Regions from separate parts of the Actinomadura luzonensis genome, predicted to be linked through region 1. Evidence: riboswitches for the same ligand, from Rfam matches in the RefSeq annotation. Region 1 holds a riboswitch; each other region holds the start of a gene.
The links. Region 1 has a riboswitch for cyclic di-AMP ahead of MF672_RS29670 (VldE C-terminal domain-containing protein). Riboswitches for the same ligand answer to the same signal wherever they lie in the genome.
Positions count from the first base shown of each region.

Region 2: another riboswitch for cyclic di-AMP. It lies ahead of MF672_RS01895 (hypothetical protein); the one in region 1 lies ahead of MF672_RS29670 (VldE C-terminal domain-containing protein).
Region 3: another riboswitch for cyclic di-AMP. It lies ahead of MF672_RS20045 (CHAP domain-containing protein); the one in region 1 lies ahead of MF672_RS29670 (VldE C-terminal domain-containing protein).
Region 4: another riboswitch for cyclic di-AMP. It lies ahead of MF672_RS02925 (C40 family peptidase); the one in region 1 lies ahead of MF672_RS29670 (VldE C-terminal domain-containing protein).

Region 1 is NZ_JAKRKC020000001.1:6,271,522-6,276,665, reverse strand. Features, by position in the region: gene MF672_RS29685 (TrpB-like pyridoxal phosphate-dependent enzyme) at 1-491, shown strand, start outside; gene MF672_RS52245 (50S ribosomal protein bL37) at 527-604, opposite strand; gene MF672_RS29680 (DeoR/GlpR family DNA-binding transcription regulator) at 747-1,529, shown strand; gene galT (galactose-1-phosphate uridylyltransferase) at 1,526-2,605, shown strand; cyclic di-AMP (ydaO/yuaA leader) riboswitch at 2,674-2,814, shown strand; gene MF672_RS29670 (VldE C-terminal domain-containing protein) at 2,822-3,808, shown strand; gene MF672_RS29665 (2'-5' RNA ligase family protein) at 3,955-4,575, shown strand; gene MF672_RS29660 (hypothetical protein) at 4,580-5,144, shown strand, end outside.
Region 2 is NZ_JAKRKC020000001.1:389,864-395,007, reverse strand. Features, by position in the region: gene MF672_RS01905 (MDR family MFS transporter) at 1-1,258, shown strand, start outside; gene MF672_RS01900 (DUF5302 domain-containing protein) at 1,307-1,507, shown strand; cyclic di-AMP (ydaO/yuaA leader) riboswitch at 1,636-1,771, shown strand; gene MF672_RS01895 (hypothetical protein) at 1,995-2,930, shown strand; gene MF672_RS01890 (alpha/beta hydrolase) at 2,983-3,828, shown strand; gene MF672_RS01885 (hypothetical protein) at 3,889-4,260, opposite strand; gene MF672_RS01880 (roadblock/LC7 domain-containing protein) at 4,287-4,661, opposite strand; gene MF672_RS01875 (DUF4388 domain-containing protein) at 4,691-5,144, opposite strand, start outside.
Region 3 is NZ_JAKRKC020000001.1:4,120,428-4,125,571, reverse strand. Features, by position in the region: gene MF672_RS20060 (VOC family protein) at 1-348, opposite strand, end outside; gene MF672_RS20055 (class II aldolase/adducin family protein) at 345-1,214, opposite strand; gene MF672_RS20050 (PadR family transcriptional regulator) at 1,428-2,000, shown strand; gene MF672_RS20045 (CHAP domain-containing protein) at 2,090-2,830, opposite strand; cyclic di-AMP (ydaO/yuaA leader) riboswitch at 2,843-2,980, opposite strand; gene MF672_RS20040 (Gfo/Idh/MocA family protein) at 3,103-4,056, opposite strand; gene MF672_RS20035 (aldo/keto reductase) at 4,077-4,898, opposite strand; gene MF672_RS20030 (hypothetical protein) at 5,021-5,144, shown strand, end outside.
Region 4 is NZ_JAKRKC020000001.1:608,283-613,426, reverse strand. Features, by position in the region: gene serA (phosphoglycerate dehydrogenase) at 162-1,751, shown strand; gene MF672_RS02925 (C40 family peptidase) at 2,256-2,831, opposite strand; cyclic di-AMP (ydaO/yuaA leader) riboswitch at 2,856-2,999, opposite strand; gene MF672_RS02920 (3-isopropylmalate dehydrogenase) at 3,111-4,157, shown strand; gene MF672_RS02915 (branched-chain amino acid aminotransferase) at 4,398-5,144, shown strand, end outside.

The DNA of each region.
Region 1 (5,144 bases):
TCTTCCGCGCGGTCGAGCCGGCCGCCTGCCCGTCGTTCACGCGCGGCGTGTACGCCTACGACTTCGGCGACACCGCCGGCCTGACGCCGCTGCTCAAGATGCACACGCTCGGCCACTCGTTCGTGCCGGACCCGATCCACGCGGGCGGCCTGCGCTATCACGGTATGTCGCCGCTGCTGTCGCACATGTACGAGCTGGGCCTGTTCGAGGCCGTCACCCGCGCCCAGAACGAGTGCTTCGCGGCCGGTGTCCGCTTCGCCCGCACTGAGGGGATCGTCCCGGCGCCCGAGCCCACCCACGCCCTGGCCGAGACCATCGCGGAGGCCCTGCGCTGCAAGGAGAGCGGCGAGGAGAAGGTCATCCTCACCGCATTGTGCGGCCACGGCCACTTCGACCTCGCGGCCTACGACCGCTTCATGGGGGACCGCATGGAGGACCACACGCTGCCGCAGGAGCGCATCGACCAGGCGCTGACCGAGCTTCCCGGCTGACGGGACCGGGTGGCCGCCGGGCGGCCACCCGGCTCCTAGCGTGCGGTGGGGCGCTTGCCGTGGTTCGCCTTCTTCTTCTTGCGCGCCCTGCCCTTGCGTGCCCGCCTGGCCATAAGCTCGCCTCCCGCGCTCGGGGTCCGGCAGTGATCCCCACAGTCCCGCCGCCGCGCCGACCAGGCAAGGGGTCCTGCCGAACTAACATTCCCCCAACATATTCGTGTCATAATTTGGTGGAATCTGTTGGAAGGAGCTGGGGTGCTCGCACAGCAGCGTCAGCAGGCGATCCTGGAGCGCGTACGCAGCAACGGCGGCGTACGGGTGGCCGACCTCGTCCGCGAGCTCGGCGTCTCCGACATGACCATCCGCCGCGACCTGGAGGTGCTGGCCGAGCGCGGCCTGCTGGAGAAGGTGCACGGCGGCGCGACCGCCCTCGGCCCCGGCTCCACCGAGGAGCCGGGCTTCACCGCCAAGTCCGCCCGCCAGCAGCCGGAGAAGCAGGCCATCGCCCGCCGCGCCGCCCGCCTCGTCCGGCCGGGCACCGCCGTCGCGCTGTCGGCCGGCACCACCACGTGGGCCCTCGCCCACCACCTCGTGAGCGTGCCCGAGCTCACCGTGATCACCAACTCCATCCCCGTCGCCGAGGTCTTCCACCGCAGCCCGCGCGCCGACCGCACGGTCGTGCTGACCGGCGGGGTGCGCACCCCCTCCGACGCGTTGGTGGGCCCGGTCGCGGTGGCCGCGATCCGCCGCCTGCACGTGGACACGCTCTTCCTCGGCGTCCACGGGATGAGCGTGCGGGCCGGGTTCACCACGCCCAACCTGCTGGAGTCGGAGACCGACAGGGAGCTGGTGGCGGCGGCCGGCCGCCTGGTGGTCCCGGCCGACCACACCAAGTGGAACACGGTCGGCATCAGCACCATCGCCGAGCTGAGCGAGGCCGACGTGGTCATCAGCGACGCGGGGCTGCCGCAGGACGCACGCACCGAGCTGGCCGACCGGGCCGGAGAACTCATCATCGCGGAAGAGGGCTCGCTTTGAAGCGCACCATCACCCACCTGGCCGACGGCCGGGAGCTCATCTACTTCGACCGGCGCGACGACGCCGACCGCAGCGCGGTGGACCGGCGCGAGCTGGGCCCCCGGCCGGTGGCCTCCGAGCTGCGCTACGACCCGCTGACGGAGGAGTGGGTCGCGATCGCCGGGCACCGGCAGACGCGGACGTTCCAGCCGACGGGCACGGCCGCCGAGTGCCCGCTGTGCCCGTCGAGGGAGGGCCGGTCGACGGAGATCCCGGCGGACGACTACGACGTGGTGGTCTTCGAGAACCGTTTCCCCTCCTTCTCCCGAAATTTCGGGACTTATGAGGAGGTCGGCGGCCTCAGCGCGGTCCGTCCCGGCGCCGGCCGCTGCGAGGTCGTCTGCTTCACCTCCGACCACGACTCCAGCTTCTCCCGCCTGTCCGACGACCGTGTCGAGCTGGTCATGGAGGCGTGGGCCGACCGCACCGCGGAGCTGTCCGGCATCGAGGGCGTGGAGCAGGTGTTCTGCTTCGAGAACCGGGGCTCGGAGATCGGCATCACGCTCGCGCACCCGCACGGGCAGATCTACGCCTACCCGTACGTCACCCCGCGCACCAAGCTGCACCTCGGCGCGGCCGCCCGGCACCGGGGGGCGGGCAACCTGTTCGCCGACGTCCTCGCCGCCGAGCGGGCGGCGGGCACCCGCGTCGTGACCGCGAACGAGCACTGGACGGCGTTCGTGCCGGCCGCCGCGCGCTGGCCGTTCGAGGTGCACGTGTATCCGCACCGGCAGGTGCCCGACCTGCCCGCGCTGAGCGACGCCGAGCGGGCCGCGTTCGCGCCGCTCTACACCTCGGTGCTGCGGGCCTTCGACGGGTTGTTCGGCGTGGTGATGCCGTACATCTCGGCCTGGCACCAGGCGCCCGTGCGTGAGGGGCGCGACCTGGCGTACCTGCACCTGGAGCTGTTCAGCATCAGGCGGGCGCCGGAGAAGCTGAAGTACCTGGCGGGGTCGGAGTCGGCGATGGGCGCCTTCGTCAACGACGTGCTGCCGGAGGAGGCGGCGCGCCTGCTCCGATCACAACTTGATCACTAATGGATTTCTACTTGGGGTCGCATGACTCGTGATCTACCATTAATATCCCCATATGTACCGGCGGTAACAGCCGTTGCACGCCTAATCCCGGGCGCGTCGCCCGGGAGCCGGGGACCCACCGCACCTGGGGTGAATCCACTTCGGTGGTAGGGACGACACTCTCACGCCCGAACCCGTCAGCTAACCCGGCCGGCTCAGGGAGAGGAACATCAGCACGTGGCGGCTCCGTCCCCCGCGCCCCTTGCCATCAGCCTGGTGACCGGCCTCGTCACCGTCCTCGCCACCCTCGCCGTCCTCCCGGCGGCTCCGGCCCTCGCCGGGGCACGGACGGCGGCCGCCGCGCCGAAGCCCGAGGAGTCGGAGCTGCGGGCCCAGCTCAAGCAGCTCAACACCAAGGTCGACAAGCTCATCGAGCAGTACAACCTCAAGCGCGTCGAGCTGGCCAAGGCCCAGGAGGCCGCGAGCGCCGCCAAGGAGCGCCTGGCCGCCGCCGAGCGCACGCTGGCCGCCTCTGAGCAGCGCGTCGCCGAGCTCGCCCGCCTCCGCTACCAGAACGGCAACCCCCCGGTGCCGGGCTTCATGCTGGACGGCGCCAGCGCGGCCGTGCTCGGGCAGCTCATCACCGAGCAGGAGGCGCTGGTCCAGGGCGTGGCCAAGGCCCGCGACGAGAAGAAGAAGGCCGCCGCCGAGGCCCAGGCGCTGGCGACCAGGATCCGCGGCGACGCGGCCACGGTCGCCGAGCAGCGGAAGAAGGCCGAGGACGTCATCGACGACATCAAGGAGAAGCTGGCCGACCTCGTCCCGTACGGCACCGGCCGCAACTCCGACGGAAGCTGGGCCCCCGAGCTGCCCTCAGGGACGGACAACATCACCCCGCGCACCCGCCTCATGCGCGCGCAGGTGGAGAAGAACTTCGCGCTGCCGTTCAGCGTGGGCTGCTTCCGCGCCGGCTCCAGCGGCGAGCACCCGCTCGGCCGGGCCTGCGACTTCATGATGAGCTCCGGCGGCACCATGCCCACCGCCGCCGACAGCGCCCTCGGCGACCGCATCGCCGCCTGGGCCCTGCAGAACCAGGACAAGCTCGGCATCAAGTACGTGATCTGGAAGCAGCGCATCAACTCGGGCTCCGGCTGGCGCGCGATGTCCGACCGCGGCAGCGTCACCGAGAACCACTACGACCACGTCCACATCTCGATGAACTGAGATTCCGGACATCGAGGGGCCCGCCCCGAGGCCCGGTCCCTGCCGTCCGGCGTGATCGTCCTGCACGTCACGCCGCCCCGCTCCTGACCCGCCGGGCGGCTGGGAGAATGGCGGCGTCCCGGAGCAGGCCGAAGGAGGTGCCGCCGGTGGCGGACGAGGTACGCGCGCACTGGTGGCCGCGCGAGGGCTGGCGCCCCGGCCGGCTGGCCTGCACCTGGCACCTGACCTTCGAACGCGCTCCCCGCCTGCACCGCCTGGCGGAGCGCTACCAGGAGGCGCTGGCGCGGGTGCCCGGCCACCACCCGGTCCCGGTCCGCTGGCTGCACCTGACCATGCAGTCCGTGGGCTGGGCGGACGAGGTGCCGCCCACGCGCCTCGACGCCGTGGCGGCGGCGGTCGCCGTGCGGCTGCGGCGGCTCCCGCCGTTCACGCTGACCTTCCACCGGGCGGCGGTGGCCGGGGAAGGGGTGGTCCTGGAGCCGGCGCCCGCCGACGCGGTGCGCCGCCTCAGGGACGAGGTCCGGGCCGGGATCGCCGCCGTGACGCCGGTGCCGGAGCCGGCGGGGGGCTTCTGGCCGCACGTCAGCCTCACCTACGCGGGCGCCCCGGGGTCGGCCGGGCCGTACGAGGAGGCGCTGCGCGCCGTGACCGCCGGCCCCGCCGAGGTCGAGGTGGACCGGGTGGCGCTGATCGTCCAGGAGCGGGTGCTCGCCCCCGAGTGGGTCTACAGGTGGACGACCCGCGCCGAGGCCCGGCTGGGCGGGTGATCCGGTGGGCACGCCGCTGTTCGCGGACGACCCGATCGCGCGCCCGCTCACCTATCCCGGCCGGATCCCGGCGACCTCGGGCGTGCTGTTCGACGCGGCGTACCTGCCGCTGCGCCCCGCCGCCGGGCGCGGCCCGGAGGAGTGGGAGGCGGGCGGCCGGAGCCTCGCCGCGCTCCTGGCCGGCGGCGGGTTCGCGCCGATGGCCGAGCGTCATCCGGTGGCCGCGGTCGGCTCGAACGCCGCGCCCGGCCAGCTGCTGCGCAAGTTCCGCGGCCACGCCGTGCGCCCGGTCGTGCCGATGACGCTCGCCGACGTCCCCGGTGTCGCGCCGGGGGTGTCGGCGCACGTCAGCAGGTGGGGCTACGTGCCCGCCGCGCCGATCGGCACGCCGGGGGAGACCTCCCGGCTGTTCGTGCTCTGGCTGGACGAGCGCCAGCTCGCCGCCCTCGACCTCACCGAGCCCAACTACGAGCGCCGCCTCCTGGACCGGCCCGTCACGCTGGAGTCCGGCCTGCGCCGCCCGCCCGTCTCGGTCTACACCGGCAGGCACGGCTGCCTGGCCGGCCCCG
Region 2 (5,144 bases), 5.9 Mb from region 1:
CCGGCTCTCCGACCAGCACGGCAGGAAGCCGCTGCTGCTGGTCGGCATGGTGGTGTTCGTCCTCGGCTCGGCCCTGTGCGGCGTGGCCCAGGACATGGTGCAGCTCATCGCCTTCCGCGCCCTCCAGGGCCTCGGCGCGGGCGCGCTGCTGCCGCTGTCGCTCGCGCTGGTGATGGAGATGTTCCCGCCCGGCAGCCCGCGCGGCGCCCGCACGCAGGGCGCGCTCGGCGGCGTGATGGCGTTGACGTACCTGGCGGGGCCGTTCCTCGGCGGCCTGTTCACCGACCACGCGAGCTGGCGCTGGGCCTTCTACGTGAACGTGCCGCTCGGCGCGGCGGTGATCGCGACCGTGGTGCTGCGGCTGCCGAACCGGCCGGGCTCCGGCGCGGGCGGGCGTCCCGACTACGCCGGGATCGCGGTGTTCACGGTGGCCGTCACCGCTCTGCTGCTGGGGTTGACGGAGAAGGGTCTCGACGGCCACACCTGGACCGACGCGGCCGTGGCGGGGCCCATCCTGCTCGCGCTGGCCGCGCTCGCCGCGTTCGTGGCGGTGGAGCGGCGGGCGGCCAACCCGATCATGCCGCTGCACCTGTTCGGCGTGCGGACGTACACGCTGGTGAACGCGACCTCGTTCGTCACGGCCTTCTGCATGTACGCGGGAGTCGTCTTCCTGCCGCGTTACTTCCAGGAGGCCCTGGGCGCCAGCGCCACGGAGTCGGGCCTGCGGATCTACCCGATGACACTGGCGATGGTCGCCGGCAGCGCGCTCATGGGCACGCTCATGTCCAGGACCAGGGTCTACAAGCCGTGGCTGCTGGTCTCCCCGTTCCTGCTGACGGCCGGCACGCTGCTCTGCCTCAACCTCGCGCGCGACACCGGCGGCCTGGCGCTCGCGGCCTGGATGGCGCTGATCGGGCTCGGCATGGGGCCGATGCTGTCGGGGCTGACCGTGGCCGTGCAGCAGGCGGTGCCGCCCCAGTACATCGGCACGGCCTCGGCCAACCTCACCTTCTTCCGCCAGATCGGCGGCTCGGTGGCGCTGGCCGTGGGCGGCACCCTCTACACCTCGACCGTCGCGGCGGAGGCCCCGGCGCACGGCCTGCCCGCCGCCCACGCCGCCGCCGCGGCGGCCGTCATCCCGTCGATCGGCGTGGCCGGAGCGCTGATCGCCTTCGTGGCGCTGGCGGCCATGCCCGGCAGGCGGCTGGAGACGCCCGCTGCGCCGCCGAGCAAGATTGAAGCCGGTTTCGCATCGTAAGGAGCATCGTGCGAAGCTGGAGGGGTCCCAACACCATGGAGGTCCTCAATGGCGGAATCACCGGAGCCGGAAGTCAGCGAAACTCCCGAGGACGAGATGAAGCGCAAGTTCCGCGAGGCGCTGGAGCGCAAGCGCGGCCAGGCCGCGGGCAACGGCGCTGGTGGCAGGGGCGGCGACCCGTCGAAGATCCATGGGACGCACGGTCCGGCTGCGAACAAACGATCCTTCAGGCGCAAGAGCGGCGGCTGAGGCCGGCTTGACGAAGGGGGCGCGGTTATTCCGCGCCCCCTCTTTCTTTGCCCAGGAGATAGGTAGATCTTTCGCCCGATTCATGACGATTCGTTTGCGTTCGTCCGGTACGCGTGGTTAAGTGTCAGCCAATCAACCAGCCGAATCCCGAGCCCCTCGGGAACCGGGGACCCACCTTGTTGGGGTGAATCCGGCACTGCGCCGGTAGGGCATCTCCTCGCCCGAACCCGTCAGCTAACCCGGTAGGCGTGATGGAGAGGAACCCCGCATGCCCCACCGCGTCACACCCCCGGACGCCGGCTCCCCACGCGTCGCCATTCCAGAGTGCCCCCTCCCGGACTGTGTAGTGCCGGCCGCCCGCTGAGCGGCCCCGCCTCCAGGTTCTCTCCGCGCTCCGCGCAGCCTCCCCCGTCAGGTGTCCTCCCCGGCTGCGCCCTTCTTCCCTGAGCGTGTCTCCCCGTCCCCTCGCGAAGGACCTCACTGCTCCATGTCTGCCCATTTCGGCCTGCGTTCGTTCGCCGTGCTCACCGCCTGCTCGATCGGCGCGCTCACCGCCGTCTGCACCCCCGCCCACGCTGACACCGACGAGAAGATCCTGCTCGAGGGCTCGACCACGGCCTCCTACTTCTGGGACGACTCCTCCGGTCGGGCCGGCGACACCGGCCTGCCGGCCAGCGGCAAGCCGATGCAGAAGGGGCTGGCCGCCAGCCCGAGCTGGCCCCTGCTGACCGAGGGCTACGTGATGTACGAGGGCAAGAAGATGCCCTTCTTCGTCGGCGACCGCGGCCCCGGCGAGCCCTCCAGCCGCGGCGTCATGCTCGACCTGGACGCCAAGACCTTCGCCGAGCTGACCGGGGGCAGGTTCAACTCCGACACCCTGGGCGTGGACGGCATCGGCGGCGAGGGCCACATCAAGATCGACTATGTCATCACCAAGTGGGGCGACGGCGTCGGCAAGAAGAACTACCCGGTCGCCTTCTCCACCGGCGCCTGGTCCGAGCGCGACGACAACCCGGCCGAGCCGCCGAAGGTGCTCGCCGAGGAGAAGGCGGAGCAGCCGGCCGCCAAGCCGATGGCGGCGGAGCAGCCGCAGGAGAAGGCCGCCGAGGCCGCCGAGCCCGTAGCCGCCGCGGACGACGACGCCGCCGCCGACGCCGCCGACGACGCCGCCGCGGAGGCAGCGCGGGCGGAGGCGGAGGACGGGCGGGCCGCCGCGGGCAAGGCCGTCGCCGCCGCCCCCGGCGGGCGCGCGGGCGTCGAGACCGTCGTCGGCCGCCACACCCAGGCCGCCCCGGCCGCCGTGGAGGCGAAGGAGGCCGGCACCGGCGTGGCCGGCATGCTGCTGTCGTTCGTGCTGGCCCTCGCGGGCGGCGGCGTCGTGCTGGGCGGCGACCGCCTCCGCCGGCTGGTGACCAGGGGCTGACACCGGCCTGTCACCCTTTACGGACGCCGGACCAGAATGACATTCTGGTCGGGTGACCACCCGCGTAACCGCCAACGGCATCGACATCGCCTACGAGAGCTTCGGCGCGCCAGAAGGCCGCCCGCTCCTCCTCATCATGGGCCTCGGCGCCCAGCTCATCCACTGGGACGAGGAGTTCTGCGAGCTCCTGGCCGAGCAGGGGCACCACGTCGTCCGGTTCGACAACCGCGACGCCGGCCTGTCCACGCACTTCGCGGAGGCCGGCCTGCCCGGCATGGGGACGGCTCCGCCGTACCTGCTGGACGACATGGCCGACGACACGGCCGGCCTCATGGACGCCCTCGGCTGGCCGCGGGCTCACGTGGTGGGCGCCTCGATGGGCGGGATGATCGCCCAGGCGCTGGCCGTCCGCCATCCGGAGCGCGTGCTGAGCCTGACCTCCATCATGTCCACCCCGGGCCCGGAGATCGCCCCGCCGACGCAGGAGGCCGCCGCCATCCTCATGGCCCGCCCCGCCGCCGACCGCGACGGCGTGCTGGAGCAGGCGGTGCGGACCTGGTCCGTCATCGGGTCGCCGGGCTACGAGCTGGACCGCGAGCGCGTCACCACGCTCGCCGGGCTGGCCTACGACCGCTGCTTCGACCCGGCGGGCACCGGCCGCCAGCTCGCCGCGATCATGGCGTCGGGCAGCCGGGTGGAGGCCCTCGGCCGGGTGCGCGTGCCCACGCTGGTGCTGCACGGCGAGGCCGACCAGCTCGTCCCGCTCGCGGGCGGCCAGGCCACGGCCGCCGCGATCCCCGGCGCCCGGCTGGTGACCTACCCGGGCATGGGGCACGACCTGCCGCGCGCGCTCTGGCCCGACATCGCCGCCGAGATCACCAAGCTCACGAGCGCCTGAGCGACGGCACGACGCGGCCCGCACCCCTGGATCGGGGGCGCGGGCCACGGGCGGACGGCGTCAGACCTCCAGCTTCTCCTCGATGCCGCGAAGTTGGTGGCGGGCCATGGCCAGGTTGGCCCGCCCCCGGTCGAGCGCCAGGTAGAGGAACAGCCCCTTGCCGCTGCGGCCCGTGATCGGGCGGATGATGTGGTACTGCCCGCTCAGCGTGATCAGGATGTCCTCGATGCTCTCCTTGAGGCCCAGCGAGTCCATCGTCCGCAGCTTCGCCTTGACGACCTCGGTGTTGCCCGCGGCGGCGACCTGGAGGTCCAGGTCCTTCGAACCGCCGAGGGTGCCGAGCGCCATGCCGCTGCCGTAGTCGACGACAGCCGCGCCGACCGCACCGTCGATCGTCATCATCTCCTTGAGAGAGACGTCCATGCCTGCCATGATTCCTCCTTCTCTGCCGGGATGGGTCAGTGCTTGCGTGCTGCGACGGCCGCCACCGCGGCGGCCGTCTTCCTGCCCTCCAGCCGCAGGAGCCCGACGTTCGTGCCGGGCCCGGCCAGGACTGTGAGGACGATCGTGGGGCCGGCCGCGTAGAAGGCCACGAAGCCGGCGGTGCCGGAGATCAGCGTCTCCTCGAAGGCGCCCTGATGCGTCATGATCAGCATGCGCCTGCTCATGGCGAGCAGCGCCGCGGCCAGGGCCGCCGCCTGCTCGCCGATCTCGTCGGGCAGGTCGCAGGCCACCTGCAGGCCGTCCACGGTGCAGGCGACGCTCCCGCTCACGTCCGGAGTGCGCTCGCGCAGGAGCGTCATCTCCTCCAGAACCTCTTGGCTCAGTTCCACCCGTGGCCTCCTCCTGAGTGAGGGAAACCTCACGACAGCTCCTCTAGCGCCTTCTTCAGCCGCAACAGCAGCGCTATATCGGTCGGGTCCCCCGTGATGGGCGGCCCTGCGGGCAACCGCGGGGCCTCCGGATGGTGGGGCGGTCGCGGCAGCTCGCCGCGCGCCCGCTTCGGCAGCCGCGCCTCGTCCTCGGCCGGCTGCGGGTCCGGGGCGGCCAGCAGCCCGGCGGCGGCCAGCCGCCGCACCGCCAGCAGCACCGAGTAGCCCGACCGGCCGACCTGCTTGGCCAGCTCCAGCGGCGTCGCCTTGTGGTCGGCCCGGACCAGCACCTCCCACTGGACCCGGTCGAGCGTCACCCCGTGCCCGGGCAGCGCGGCGACCGGCCGCACCGGGCTGACGTCCACGTCGGCCGCGGGCCAGACGGTGGCGAGCTGGGCCCGCCGCCGCGCGCACTCGCGCACCAGCCCCGCCACGTCGAAGAAC
Region 3 (5,144 bases), 2.2 Mb from region 1:
GAGGTCGACGCGGTTGCCGAAGGGGTCGTCGAAGGACAGGAAGTCGCGGACCCGGCGCGAGCGCGCCTCCTCGGCGCCGCCCCGCGCGACGCTCACGCCGGCCTTCTCCAGCTCGGTCTCGGCGGCCGCCAGCGCGTCCTCGTCGCGGACGAGGAAGCCGGAGCTGATGACGCCGGACTCGCCCTCGACCAGGGCCAGGCAGTGGTGACGCTGGTCGGCGCGCAGGTAGGCGACGCCGTTCTCGCGGGCGGTCAGCTCCATGCCGACGACGTCCACCGCGAAGCGCACGGCGTTGTCGAGGTCGGCGGCGCCGGAGCGCACGTAGGCGATGTCGGTTAACTCGATCATGACGGCTCCTGGAGGTAGGCCCAGACGCGGGCGAGGAGTTCGGGCTGGGCGGCTCGCCACGCCTCCTGCTCGGCGGGCGAGAGCGGCACGGGCCCGGCGGGACCCGGACCGGCGGGGACGGGACCCGCGAGGGCGGGCCCGACGGTCTTCGGGGCGGCGGCCTCCGGGGCGACCTTCTTCGGGGTGGCGGTCTTCGGGGTGGCGGTCTTCGGGGTGGTGACGCTCCAGGCGGTGGCGTTCATGCGGGCGCTGGCCTCCAGCACCCACATGAGCGCGACGGTCTCGCCGGCGGTCGCGCCGACGGTCACCGCCCCGTTGCCGCGCAGGATCACGGCGGGGGCCGCGCCGAGCCGTTCCGCCAGCGCCCGGCCGCGCTCCCGGTCCCGGACGAGCACCGCGTCGTCGAACACGGGCACCTCGGGGCCGAGGAAGGCCCCCTGCCCGTGCAGCGGCCGGATCGGCACCCCGGCCGCGGCGAGAGCGGTGGCGACGGGCGGCTGCGCCCGGCAGATCGCGCCGGCGCCGGGCCGGGCGCGCGCCAGCTCGACGTGGATCCACGCCTCGCGCGGCGCGCCGGCGGGCAGGTCGTTCGCGTCGAGCGGGATCTCGGCGTACGGGGAGGCCGGGGTGAGGGTCCCGAGGGGCGACGGCGGCGTCATCAGCAGGCGGTCGGGAGCGATCCGCACGGAGACGTGCCCGAACGCGGTCACCAGCCCCGCCCCCGCCAACGCCCGCCCCGCCGCCACCAGCTCCACCACAGCCCGCTCCGCCCCAGCAGGCTCCGTAGCGACCCGCTGCCCCGGCGTGGACGGCATGCCGGGCGCCGCTTCCGCGCGCGCGGTCTCGCCATCCGGCTCCGTGTGCACCGCCGTCACCTCTCCCGCTCGCCCACCAGGCCGCCGCGCCAGCTCCGCACGACTCGGCCCGCCCCGGACAAGGCCGCGCCGCGTTCCCACGGCCCGGCCCGCACAAGTCAGAGCCGCGCACGACCCCAGCCCCTCTCAAGACAGGGAGGACAATACATGTATCTCCATACCTGTTCTAGAGGAAGCGTTCACCCCGTCCCTATGCTGGAGGGCATGTCGCTTCAGCACGCGCTGCTCGGCGTCCTGGAGGCGCGCCCCATGAACGGGTACGAGCTGACCCGCTTCTTCGAGGCCGCCCCGCGCTGGGTGTGGTCGGCGCCGCAGAGCCAGATCTATCCCACGCTGCGCCAGATGGAGCAGGCCGGGCTCATCGAGGGCCAGAAGGAGGTCCGGGGCACCAGGCTGAGCCGCACCGTCTACTCGATCACCGAGCGCGGCCTGGCGGAGCTGCGCACCTGGCTCGCCACCCCGCACCCGCCGCCGCCGGCGCGTGACGCGTTCTTCCTGCAGGCGTTGTTCTTCGACATGATCGAGCCCGACCGGGCGGCGTCGGTGCTGAAGGCGTTCATCGCCGAGCAGGAGCAGCTGGTCGCCGAGTGGCGCGCGCACCGCGAGGCGCTGCTGGCCAAGGAGACCGACCTGATCAAGGAGCGGCTGAAGAGCCGCCCGGCGGCCGAGCACGACCGCATCGCCGCGCTGAAGGCGCACGTCTTCGCCGGGCAGATCGCCGTCGCGACGGCCCGCGCCGAGTGGGCGCGCGAGAGCCTGCGCCTCCTGGAGGCGTGATCCGGGAAGAGCCGGGAAAGCGACGAGCGCGCGTCCCCGGGCGATGGGGACGCGCGCTCGTGCGTGGGGGAGTGGCGTGGGGGAGTGGCTCAGGAGGCGTACTCGGGGTAGCCGTAGCCGACGACCTGCGACTTGGGCCGGACGCGCTCCTCCACCTTGCCGTTGCCGGTGTTGCCCTCGATGGTGGAGATGGTGCCGTTCTGGTTGTCCTTGACGACGAACCCGACGTGGTTGATGTCGTCGAGGTCCTTGCTGCCGCTCCAGGAGAAGAACACCACGGCGCCGGGCTTGGCCAGGGCGCCGAAGCGGTGGTTGGCCTGGAACCACTTGGCGTAGGTGACGGTGTAGGCGTCCCAGCCGACCTGCGGGCGGGCGCCGGTCTTCTCGCCGACCCAGGAGACGAACATGGCGCACCAGGGGGCGTTGAGGTAGGCGGTGGGGGAGCCGCCGTCGCGGGCGATGGTCTCGGCGGCCCGCCGGGAGCCGGCGTACCACTGCTGGTACGGGGTGCCGCCGCCGGCGGCATTCTCGCTGGTGCCGACCTGGGAGCGGGCCAGCGCCAGCACCTGGTCGGCGGTGACGCTGATCTTGGTCTCTTCGTGGGCCCGGGGCGCGGCGTGGTCGGCGGGGCGGGCGTCAGCGGTGCCGGCGGTGCCGGTGGTGGCGGTGGTGGCGCTGGTGGAGGTGGCGAGGTGCTGCCCGGCGGTGGCCGGGGCGCTGTCGGCGTTCGCGGCGGAGTGGGCGCCGAACGCGGCGGCGGCGATGGTCGCGCCGAGCGCGGCGCGGGCGATGTCGATCTTTCGGGCAGCGGTGATGCGGTGCATGGCCATCGAGGGGGTTGCTCCTTGCTTCCATGCCGCTTACCGGGTTAGCTGACGGGTTCGGGCGTGGAAGCTGCCCTACGGCACCGCGGTGCCGACTCACCCCAAAGGACGTGGGTCCCCGGTTCCGCCCGTGGGCGGATTCAGCGGTCACAGGACGATCCTGTGATGTGATCTCTCACTTGATGGTCAGACATAGCCGGACAAACCGGACGTATGCCCTGAGATGCCCCACAAGGTAATACACATGGCAAGGGGATTACAAATCCATAAAAGCCCAGCTAAGCGAGTTGCCCCCGCGCCTCGGCCAGAAGCCCCATCATGGCAAGGGATTCGTCAAGAGGCATGATCGCTGATTCGGTCCTGCCCTCGGCCACCGCGGCGCGCACCTCGCGCAGCTCGCCGGCGTAGCCGTTGTCGGCCGGATCCAGCACGTGCTCCTCCCGCTCCACGCCGGGACCGCTCAGCACGATCCGCTGCGGCGCCCAGAACGGGGCCGGGATCTCCGCCCGCAGCCCGGTGCCCACGACCCGGGCGTCGTTGGGGTAGTCGGCGAGCAGCGAGGTCGCCACGAGGGCGTGCCGGCCCCCCGGGTAGGTCAGCACCCCGGCCGTCTCGGCGTCCACCCCGTTCGAAGCGAGCGAGCCGGTCACGTGCAGCCCGGCGGGCCGGCCGAGCAGGAGCTGGGCCAGCCCGAACGGGTAGATCCCGAGGTCGAGCAGCGCGCCGCCGCCCAGCTCGGGCGCCCACAGCCGGTGCGCGGGGTCGTAGGGCAGCGCGAAGCCGAAGGACGCCTGCACCGAGCGGATCTCGCCGAAGCGCTCGTCGGCGGCGATCAGGCGGATGAGCGGGTTGAACCGCATCCACATCGCCTCCATGAGGAAGACGCCCGCCTCGCGCGCCAGGCGCACCATGGTCGCGGCGTCCTCGACGGTGGCCGCGAGCGGCTTCTCGCACAGCACGGCCTTGCCGTGCGCGATGGCGGCCTCGGCCACCTGGAGGTGCTGGGCGTGCGGCGTGGCGACGTAGACCGCGTCGACGGCCGGGTCGGCGCACAACTGCTCGTAGGAGCCGTGCGCCGACTCCGCGCCCAGCGTCGCGGCCAGCGCCCGCGCCCGCCCGAGGTCGCGGGAGCCGACCGCGGCCACCCGCATGCCGGGCTCGGCCGCGATGGCCGCCCCCACCGTCCGGGCGATGCCGCCGGTCGCCGCTATGCCCCACGCAAAATCTCGCACAAGGCGAGATCGTAGACGGGTCAGGCGACGTTGAACGTGTCGGGGTCCGGTCCGAGGCGCTTGCCCTGGTTGAGGGCCCCGAGAGCGGCCATGTCCTCGGTGTCCAGGATGAAGTCGAACACGTCGATGTTCTCCTTGATCCGCGCCGGGGTGGCGGACTTCGGGATGACCACGTTGCCGAGCTGCAGGTGCCAGCGGAGCACGATCTGAGCCGGCGTCTTGCCGTACTTCTCCGACAGCACCGCGAGCGCCGGGTCGCCCAGCAGGCCCCGGCCCTGCCCGAGCGGGCTCCACGCCTCGGTCAGGATGCCGTTGGCCTCGTGGAAGTCGCGCATCTCGCGCTGCTGCAGGTAGGGGTGCAGCTCGATCTGGTTGATGGACGGCGTGATGTCGGTCTCCTCCATCAGCCGGGTCAGCGTCCGGACGGTGAAGTTGGACACGCCGATCGCCCTGGCCCGGCCGTCGCGGTAGATCTTCTCGAAGGCCCGCCACGCCTGCACGTACGCGTCCTGCCGCGGGACCGGCCAGTGGATGAGGTAGAGGTCGACGTAGTCGAGGCCGAGACGGGACAGGCTCTCGTCGAAGGCCTGCTCGGCGCGGCCGTGGTCGCCGTTCCACAGCTTGGTGGTGACGAACACCTTCTCGCGCGGCAGCCCGCTGTCGCGCACGGCCCGGCCCACGCCCTCCTCGTTGCCGTACGCGGCGGCGGTGTCGATGTGCCGGTAGCCGGCCTCCAGCGCGGTCCGCACGGCCTGCTCGGCCTCGTCGCCGGGTATCTGCCAGACGCCGAACCCGAGCTGCGGGATCTGCACGCCGTCGGTGTTGAGCATGAGCGAGTTCATACCCTCCATTGTTCACGTCGCGTTCCGAGCGGCTTAAGGCGGCAGGGGTAACTTAGCGGGGTCATGAACGGGCCATCACCCCAGGCTGGGAGGGCCCCAACACCCGGTCGGGAGGGCAACGAGTGGTCGGACAGGCGTCGGCCTGGGTGGAGTCCCCGCTCCAGATGCTGTGCGCCGTCGAGGCCCACCACGCCGGGCTCCTCGGGCCCGAGACGGCCGTCGTGCCGCGCGCGGGCCTGCGGCCGC
Region 4 (5,144 bases), 5.7 Mb from region 1:
GATGGATGACTTTTCCCACCCCTGGGTACGGCCCACCTGTCTCATATGGTGGGTGTCTCGTGAAAGCGTTCACAAGCGCCGGTTAGACTCGGTGGGACCGCCGGGGGATCCGTGGACGTGTCCCCCTCGAAGACCCGCCGGAAGCCCCTAAGGATCCACCCGTGAACAAGCCCGTCGTACTGGTCGCAGAAGAGCTGTCCGAGGCCGGCCTCGCCGTGCTCGGCGCGGATTTCGAGGTCCGCCACACCGACGGCGCCGACCGTGCCCAGCTGCTGCCCGCCCTCGCCGACGTGGACGCGCTCATCGTGCGCTCCGCCACCCAGGTCGACGCCGAGGCCATCGCCGCGGCGCCGAGGCTCCGGGTGGTCGCCCGCGCGGGCGTCGGCCTGGACAACGTCGACGTCGAGGCCGCCACGAAGGCCGGGGTCATGGTCGTCAACGCGCCGACCTCCAACATCACCAGCGCCGCCGAGCAGACCATCGCCCTCATCCTGGCCAGCGCGCGCAACACCGCCCAGGCCCACGCCGCGCTGAAGAACGGGGAGTGGAAGCGGTCCAAGTACACCGGCGTCGAGCTGGACGAGAAGGTCGTCGGCATCCTCGGCTTCGGCAAGATCGGCCAGCTCGTGGCGCAGCGGCTCGCGCCGTTCGGCGTCGAGATCATCGCCTACGACCCCTACCTGCCGCCGGCCCGCGCCGCGCAGCTCGGCGTCAAGCTGGTGAGCCTCGACGAGGTCTTCAAGCAGGCCGACTTCATCACCGTGCACCTGCCGAAGACCAAGGAGACCCTCGGCCTCATCGGCGACGAGGCGCTGCACAAGGTCAAGCCGAGCGTGCGCATCGTCAACGTGGCCCGCGGCGGCATCGTGGACGAGGCCGCGCTCTACTCGGCCCTCAAGGAGGGCCGGGTCGCCGGGGCGGGCCTCGACGTGTTCGCCAAGGAGCCCTGCACCGACAGCCCGCTGTTCGAGCTGGACCAGGTCGTCGTCACCCCCCACCTCGGCGCCTCCACGCACGAGGCCCAGGAGAAGGCCGGCACCCAGGTCGCGCGCAGCGTGAAGCTGGCGCTCGCGGGCGAGTTCGTGCCCGACGCGGTCAACGTCCAGGGCGGCGCGGTGGCCGAGGACGTCAAGCCGGGCCTGCCGCTGGCGGAGAAGCTGGGCCGGGTGTTCACCGCCCTCGCCGGCGAGGTCGCCACCAAGCTCGACGTCGAGGTGCGCGGCGAGATCGCCTCCCAGGACGTGCGGGTCATCGAGCTGGCCGCGCTCAAGGGCGTCTTCGCCGACGTGATCGAGGAGCAGGTCACCTACGTCAACGCGCCGCTGCTGGCCAAGGACCGCGGCGTCGCCGTCGAGCTGGTCACCAGCTCCGAGAGCCCCGACTGGCGCAACGTCGTCACCGTGCGCGGCGTGCTGGCCGACGGCCGCCAGGTCTCGGTGTCGGGCACGCTGTCGGGCCCGCGCCAGATCACCAAGATCGTCGAGGTCAACGGCTACGAGATGGAGATCGAGCCGACGGCCCACCTCGCCTTCTTCACCTACGCCGACCGGCCCGGCATCGTCGGCGTGGTCGGCCGCCTGCTCGGCGAGCACGGCGTCAACATCGCCTCCATGCAGGTGGCCCGCGACACCAAGGGCGGCAGCGCGCTCATCGCGCTGACCGTCGACTCGGCGATCCCGGCCGACGTGATCGAGCAGATCGCCACCGAGATCGGCGCCGACAGCGGCCGCTCGGTGGACCTGGAGGACTGACCCCCTCCCGCCTGCGACAAGGCCGCCGCCCGGCTCGGGCGGCGGCCTTTTGTTGTCTCAGCATGCAAGATACTAGGACATCCAACGAGATTCCTCGGTTACCGTGGAAGGCACATGCGCCAGGTGCTCGTACTCATTACCTGCCGCGGCGAGGCCTGTTAGGGCAGGTCGACGACTCGCCGCGGTGAGCGGCATGCGTCGGCCGGTAAGTCCCATCGTCCCGGCCCGTGACCCGGGCCCGCGACGACAGGCCCCCGTTCGGATTCGCGACCGGGGTCCGACCTCACCCGTAGGAACGCGCCCGCGAAACGAGATGAGAACCATGTACGAGATGTATGCCTGGAACCGCGCCGAGGAGCACGAGGACGAGGCCGCCGAGGCCCTGCAGACCGCGCTGGACCGCCGCGACAACGGCGGCGCGCCGCAGAGCTCCGGCCGGTAGCCGAGGTCCGGGCGGCCCCCCAGGGGTACGAGGCCGCCCGGACGGTTCGGCGGAGATCCGGTTCAGAGGACCGAGGCCACCGGCATGGCCGGGGCGGGCGCCGCGCGCCGCTCGGCCCACTCCCGCACGCCCTTGGCGTCGGGACGCACGGCGCCGACGAAGGCGTCCCTGCGCCAGCTCGACAGCTTCTCCTCCTTGACGACGTCGCCGCTGTGCGGCGCGTGCACCATGTAACCGGGCCGGGAGATCATCCCGACGTGGCCGAGGCCGCTGAAGAAGACCAGGTCGCCGGGTCTGAGGTCGTTCCAGGCGATCTTCCGGCCGAACGCCGCGTACTGCTCGGCGGCCGTGCGGGGGAGGTCGATCCCCGCCTTCTCGTAGGCCCGGAGCATGAGCCCCGAGCAGTCGTACCCGCCTCTGCCGGTCCCGCCCCACAGGTACGGGACGCCCTGTTTGTCCAGGGCGAAGTCGAGGGCGACCTTCCAGGCGGGCCGGTAGCGCCGGTCCTGGATGCTCTTCAGCTCGGGGCCGGTGAGAGTGGTGGTGAGGGCGGCCTGGTCGAGCGCGTCCTCGGGGGTGGTGGTGGATGCCTGGGCGGGGGAGGCGAGCACGGTGAGGCCGGCTGCGCCCGCCGCCACGAACATGGCGATGCGGAACAGGGGACTGTCCTTCCATACGGCCGACCGGGTTAGCTGACGGGCTCGGGCCTGGAAGCAGCCCTACGGCGCGGTGCCGATTCGCCCCTGGGGGGAGAGTGGGTCCCCGGCTCCACGCGAACCGCCGCGTGGATTAGGCAGGTCAGGGACTCTAACGAAACGGTCAAAAGACCGCAAACCCCGTAAACCGGACTTTACGGAAATAGTCCGATGAATGAGATGCGGTGTTCGGCAGGCGAGACGACCCGGTAAGGTACCGGCATGGAGTCGCGTAACATCCGCCTGGCCGTCATCCCCGGCGACGGCATCGGCGCCGAGGTCGTCACCGAAGGGCTCAAGGTCCTGGAGGCCGTGGGCACGAAGATCGAGTCCACGCACTACGACCTGGGCGCGGCCCGCTACCACCGCACCGGCGAGACGCTGCCCGACTCGGTGATGGAGGAGCTGCGCGGCTACGACGCGATCCTGCTCGGCGCGGTGGGCGACCCCAGCGTGCCGCCCGGCGTCCTGGAGCGCGACCTGCTGCTGCGCCTGCGCTTCGCCTTCGACCACTACGTCAACCTGCGCCCGGTCAAGCTCTTCCCCGGGGTCTCGACCCCGCTCGCCGGAGCCGGGCCCGACGACATCGACATGATCGTGGTCCGCGAGGGCACCGAGGGCCTCTACGCCGGCACCGGCGGCGCGATGCGGCGCGGCACGCCGCACGAGATCGCCACCCAGGAGTCGCTCAACACCGCCTACGGCGTCGAGCGCGTCGTCCGCTACGCCTTCGACAAGGCCCAGGGCCGCCCGCGCAAGAAGCTGACGCTGGTCCACAAGACCAACGTGCTCACCTTCGCCGGCGACCTGTGGCAGCGCACCGTCGACCGGGTGGCCGCCGAGTACCCCGAGGTCACCACCGACTACTGCCACATCGACGCGGCGTCGATGTTCTTCGTCTCGCAGCCGGAGCGCTTCGACGTCGTCGTCACCGACAACCTGTTCGGCGACATCATCACCGACCTCGGCGCGGCCATCGCGGGCGGCATCGGGCTGGCCGCCAGCGGCAACGTCAACCCCGAGCGCAGCGCGCCCAGCATGTTCGAGCCGGTGCACGGCAGCGCCCCCGACATCGCGGGCCAGGGCAAGGCCGACCCGACCGCCACCATCCTGTCGGTCGCCATGCTCCTCGACCACCTGGGCCTCGCCGCCGAGGCGGCCAAGGTCGAGCAGGCGGTCGCCGCCGACCTCGCCGAGCGGGCGGCGGGCGGCGCGGGGCGCAGCACGTCCCAGATCGGTGACGACATCACCGCGCGAGTATCCGGCTAGGGCCGCCTAGCTCCCGTACGCGCCTGGCGGTCCGGACTGGACTGCCAGGCGCTTTTTGCTGTCCAAACGGTCGAACCACCCCATTGGCCGCTTGTCATCCCATATGGCGAGACAATAGGAAGTACGAGCTGCCTCCGGGCAGTGCTGCCGCACCATCACGGGACCGCGGAGCCCGCGGCGTCCGCAGGCTCCGGGGCTCCGGTAGATTTTCGCGAAATCGCAGAGAAAAGGACCGTCGTCATGACCATCGCTCAGAAGCTCAGCTTCGACGTGCAGCTATCCGACCACGCTCGCACCGCGGCCGAGCGGGAGCAGGTACTGGCGAACCCCGGGTTCGGGCAATCCTTCACCGATCACATGATCACCGTCGACTACACCGAGGGCCGCGGCTGGCACGACGCCCGGCTCGTGCCGTACGGGCCGCTCTCGCTCGACCCGGCCACCGCGGTCTTCCACTACGCCCAGGAGCTGTTCGAGGGGCTGAAGGCGTACCGGCAGATCAACGGCTCGATCGTGATGTTCCGCCCCTACGCCAACGCGGCCCGCTTCAACCGCTCGGCCGCCCGCATGGCGATGCCCGAGCTGCCCGAGGAGACGTTCGTCGAGTCGCTCGAACTGCTCGTCAGGACCGACGAGGAGTGGGTGCCCACGACCGAGGGGCACAGCCTCTACCTGCGCCCCTTCATGATCGCCACGCAGGCGGGGCTGGGCGTCAACTACCCGTCCAAGAGCTACAAGTACATGGTCATCGCCTCGCCGGCGGCGTCGTACTTCACCGGCGGCATCAAGCCCGTCTCGGTGTGGCTGTCCACCGAGTACACCCGGGCCGCGCCCGGCGGCACCGGCTTCGCCAAGTGCGGCGGCAACTACGCCGCGGCCTTCGTCGCCCAGCGCCAGGCCGTCGAGAACGGCTGCGACCAGGTGGTGTGGCTGGACGCCCAGGCCCACGAGTACGTCGAGGAGATGGGCGGGATGAACCTGTTCTTC